DNA from 2 places in the Bradyrhizobium sp. B025 genome. Region 2 is predicted to be linked to the other one. Evidence: predicted binding sites of a transcription regulator. Region 2 holds the regulator's gene; the other holds the start of a gene.
The links. The regulator LexA, encoded in region 2, represses DNA repair genes until DNA is damaged. The targets are predictions, from matches to a motif close to TGTTCNNNNTGTGTTCNG.
Positions count from the first base shown of each region.

Region 1: ruvC (crossover junction endodeoxyribonuclease RuvC) is a predicted target of LexA. The motif match lies at 997-1,014, and genes of this name have one in related genera.

Region 1 is NZ_CP170150.1:955,707-957,903, forward strand. Features, by position in the region: gene ACE10W_RS04535 (YebC/PmpR family DNA-binding transcriptional regulator) at 57-803, shown strand; gene ruvC (crossover junction endodeoxyribonuclease RuvC) at 1,045-1,572, shown strand; gene ruvA (Holliday junction branch migration protein RuvA) at 1,758-2,197, shown strand, end outside.
Region 2 is NZ_CP170150.1:4,628,786-4,630,982, reverse strand. Features, by position in the region: gene ACE10W_RS21420 (hypothetical protein) at 88-288, opposite strand; gene lexA (transcriptional repressor LexA) at 576-1,271, opposite strand; gene glp (gephyrin-like molybdotransferase Glp) at 1,447-2,197, opposite strand, start outside.

The sequences.
Region 1 (2,197 bases), 3.7 Mb from region 2:
TAAGGCCGCGCTTCCCACGCTCACCTTAGGCGCACGATTCCTTTACGAGACCACGCATGGCCGGACATTCCCAATTCAAGAACATCATGCACCGCAAGGGGCGGCAGGATGCCCAGAAGTCGAAGCTGTTCGGCAAGCTGGCGCGGGAAATCACCGTCGCCGCCAAGCTCGGCACGCCCGACCCCGCCATGAACCCGCGCCTGCGCGCCGCCGTGATCGCCGCGCGCGCGGAGAACATGCCGAAGGACAATATCGAGCGCGCCATCAAGAAGGCGCTCGGCAGCGACGGCGAGAACTATGACGAGATCCGCTACGAGGGCTATGGCCCCGGCGGCGTCGCCGTCATCGTCGAGGCGCTGACCGACAACCGCAACCGCGCCGCCTCCGACATCCGCTCCTTCTTCACCAAGTCGGGCGGCAATCTCGGCGAAACCGGTTCGGTCTCCTTCATGTTCGACCGCACCGGCATCATCGAATACGACCGCAGCGTCGCTTCCGACGACGCGGTGCTCGATGCCGCGATCGAGGCCGGCGCAGACGACGTCGTCTCCGGCGAAAGCGGCCACGAGATCTACGCCTCGACCGAAGGCTATCGCGACGTTGCCAAGGCGCTGGAAGCCAAGTTCGGCGAGCCGCGCAAGGCCGCGCTGATCTGGAAGCCGCAGAACACGGTCGCCGTCGATGACGAGACCGGCGAGAAGCTGCTCAAGCTGATGGACCTGCTCAACGAGCACGACGACGTCCAGAACGTCTACGCCAATTTCGAGGTGTCGGACGCGCTTGTTGCCAAGATGGGCGGGTAGGGGACACACACGAACGGTGCGCTCCCTCGCCCCGCTCTGCGGGGAGAGGGTTGGGGTGAGGGGCTGTTTCCGCGTCGGCGGTGATAGAGGGACTCGTGGAGAGTCCCCTCACCCGGAATCCGCGCTTCGCGCGCATTCCGGCCTCTCCCCGCAAGCGGGGAGAGGCGAAGAGCGACACTTCCCCTGTTACTTCCGTTCTGTTTCTGTTTCCCCCGCCGCAGCCAGCCGCTATCACTGGCCCATGACTGCGCTCCTGATTCGTGGCCCCGTTCGCATCATCGGCATCGACCCTGGCCTCCGCCGTACCGGCTGGGGCGTGATCGAGGCTGAGGGCAACCGCCTGATCTATGTCGCCTGCGGTTCGGTGGAACCGCCGGACGACCTGCCGCTGTCCAGCCGCCTGCTCGCGATCCACGAAGGGCTCGCCTCTGTCCTGTCCGATCACAAGCCGATGGAAGCTGCCGTCGAGCAGACTTTTGTGAACAAGGACGGCGTTGCGACGCTGAAACTCGGCCAGGCCCGGGGCGTCGCCATGCTGGCGCCCGCAATGTTCGGCATCAGCGTCGCCGAATATGCGCCGAACCAGGTGAAGAAGACTGTGGTCGGTGCCGGCCATGCCGACAAGCAACAGATCGCGATGATGCTGAAGATATTGCTGCCGAAAGCCGAGCCGCCGTCAGCCGACGCTGCCGACGCGCTCGCCATCGCCATCACACACGCCCATCACCGCCAGAGCACGGCGCTCAGGCTGAAGGTGGTGGGAGTTTAAGTTCGAGTCATGAGGCGCAACATGAGCCGCACGCACACTCTTCTCCCTCCCCCCTTGTGGGGGAGGGTTGGGGAGGGGGGCAGCCCCGGGCGCCGGCGTCTGTGGCTTACCCCCCTCCCGGATCGCCTTCGGCGATCCGACCTCCCCCACAAGGGGGGAGGTAACAAGAAGAGCGCTGCGCAATCATGATCGGCAAGCTGAAGGGCCTGATCGATTCCTACGGCGAGGATTTCGTCATCCTCGACGTCGGCGGCGTCGGCTACCAGGTGCACTGCTCGACGCGCACGCTGCAGCATCTGCCGTCGCCCGGCGAGGCCGCCGTGCTGTCGATCGAGACCTATGTCCGCGAGGACCAGATCAAGCTGTTCGGCTTCCGCACCGACCAGGAGCGTGAATGGTTTCGCCTGCTCCAGACCGTGCAGGGTGTCGGCGCCAAGGTCGCGCTCGCGGTGCTCGGCACGCTGGCGCCCTCCGACCTCGCCAATGCGATTGCGCTGCGCGACAAGGCCGCGGTGGCACGCACGCCGGGCGTCGGCCCCAAGGTCGCCGAGCGCATCGTCACCGAATTGAAGGACAAGGCGCCGGCCTTCGCCAATGTCGATCCCGCCGTGGTGCATCTTGCCGG
Region 2 (2,197 bases):
GCTTGGCTTCGCAGGCTGCCATCACAATATCTTTTTCAAATGCGTCAGGAACAAAAACCGCTTCCGTGCATTTGGCGTGCATCTTCGTCAGCGACCAGCAGGTGCCGACCAGCCCGAATATTGCCAGGCGGGTTGCGACGGCTGCGCGACGGCGTTGCGCAATTGCTCGCTCGCCGTCGTCGGCGTTGCCTTGCGGGCATGGTGCGACTGCGCGGCGAAGGCTTGCGATGCCGACGCGGATGCTGCGATCAGCGCCACCGTGACGGTGCTCAAAACGATCTTGCGCATTGATTGCCTCCTCGATCTCCAGGGCCACGAAGCGATGAGGGCTTCGTGCGGCGTCGCGAGGATGTAGCGCTAGAGAGGGGCCGGATAATCTGAGCAAAACCAGAAAGACTATCCAGCCGGAGCGGACAATCGTCCGCTCCAATCGTCAACGACGCGGGTCGCCAACCGGCGGGCCGCGCTTAGGTGATTGCTTGAGCATGATCTCCGCGCAAGCGCGTCCTGCGCTTGTCGCGAGGGAAAACCGCTGCGCACTTTGCGCTAACGCGGCTCTCCAGTCCGGATCATGCTCAGTACTTCCGGTACAGGCCGATCAGCTTGCCCTGAATCTTCACTCGGTTGGGCGGCAGGATGCGGACCTCATAGGCCGCATTGGCGGGCTCGAGCGCGATCGAGGCGCCGCGGCGGCGGAAGCGCTTCAGCGTCGCTTCCTCGTCGTCGATCAGCGCCACCACGATGTCGCCGGTGTCGGCGCTCTCATTGCGCTGGATCAGCGCCATGTCGCCGTCGAGGATGCCGGCTTCGACCATCGAGTCGCCGCGCACTTCGAGCGCGTAGTGCTCGCCCGAGCCGAGCATGTCGGGCGGTACGCTGATGGTGTGGCTGCGGGTCTGCAACGCTTCGATCGGCGTGCCGGCCGCGATGCGGCCCATCACCGGCACCGCGACGGGGCGTTCGCCCTCGTCCGCGCTGGAGCTCGCTCGCACCTTGCCGAGATTGCCCTCGATGACGCTCGGCGTGAAGCCACGGCGGTTGCCAGCGGCGGCCTGCAGCTCGGGCAGCTTGATCACCTCGATCGCGCGGGCCCGGTTGGGCAGGCGCCGGATGAAGCCGCGCTCCTCCAGTGCGGTGATCAGGCGATGGATGCCCGACTTCGAGCGCAGGTCGAGCGCGTCCTTCATCTCGTCGAAGGAGGGCGGCACACCGCTTTCCTTCAAACGCTCGCTGATGAATCGCAGAAGCTCGTATTGTTTGCGCGTTAACATCTCGACCAAATCCCCCGGTTGATGTCGTTCGATTCCGAGACGGTGAATTCAGCGGCGAGCCGCCAGATGCTCGAAACAAATCATGAACGGACACTATATGTTCGATATGTGTTCCGCAACTGCTTAATTTACCGTGAACGCGACAAAGTTCGCGGAACGCGCAGGACCAGTGCGTTCAGGCGGGCAGTCGCAGCACCTCGCAAGGCGCGCCTGCCTCGGCCTTCGGCGCGAACGGCGCGCGCACGAGAAGTGCCTGCGCCGCAGCGAGATTCGCAAGCAGCGAGGAATCCTGATGATTGACGGGAAGGGCGACAAGCATGCCGTCGTCGCGCCGCTCCAGGCGCGCACGAAGATAGTCCTCGCGCTGGTCATTGGCGCCGACATCGCGGCCGAGCACGGCGCGCTCGCGACGATGGTGAATCACGGCGCGGCCCGACAGGGCGCGAATCAACGGCACCATGAACAGGAAGCCGCACACATAGGACGACACGGGATTGCCGGGCAGGCCGATCACCCCCATCGCCCCTAGCCGGCCGTGCATCATCGGCTTGCCCGGCCGCATCGCGATCTTCCAGAACGCCATCGCAATGCCTTCGGCCTTCAGCGCCTGCTGGACCAGATCGTGGTCGCCGACCGAGGCGCCGCCGATCGTGATCAGGATGTCGGCGCCGCTCTCTCGGGCACGGCGGATGCCGGCTGTGGTGGCCTCCAGCGTATCGGCGGCAACGCCGAGGTCGATGGTATCTGCGCCCTCCTGGCGGGCGAGGGCGTGCAGGGCATAGCCGTTGGAATAGACGATCTGGCCGGGGCCCGGCGTGGTGCCCGGCATCACCAGCTCGTCGCCGGTGGCGAGGATCGCGACCTTCGGACGGCGGCGGATGGGCAGGTCTGGATGGTTCATCCCGGCGGCGAGCGCGAGGTCGCGC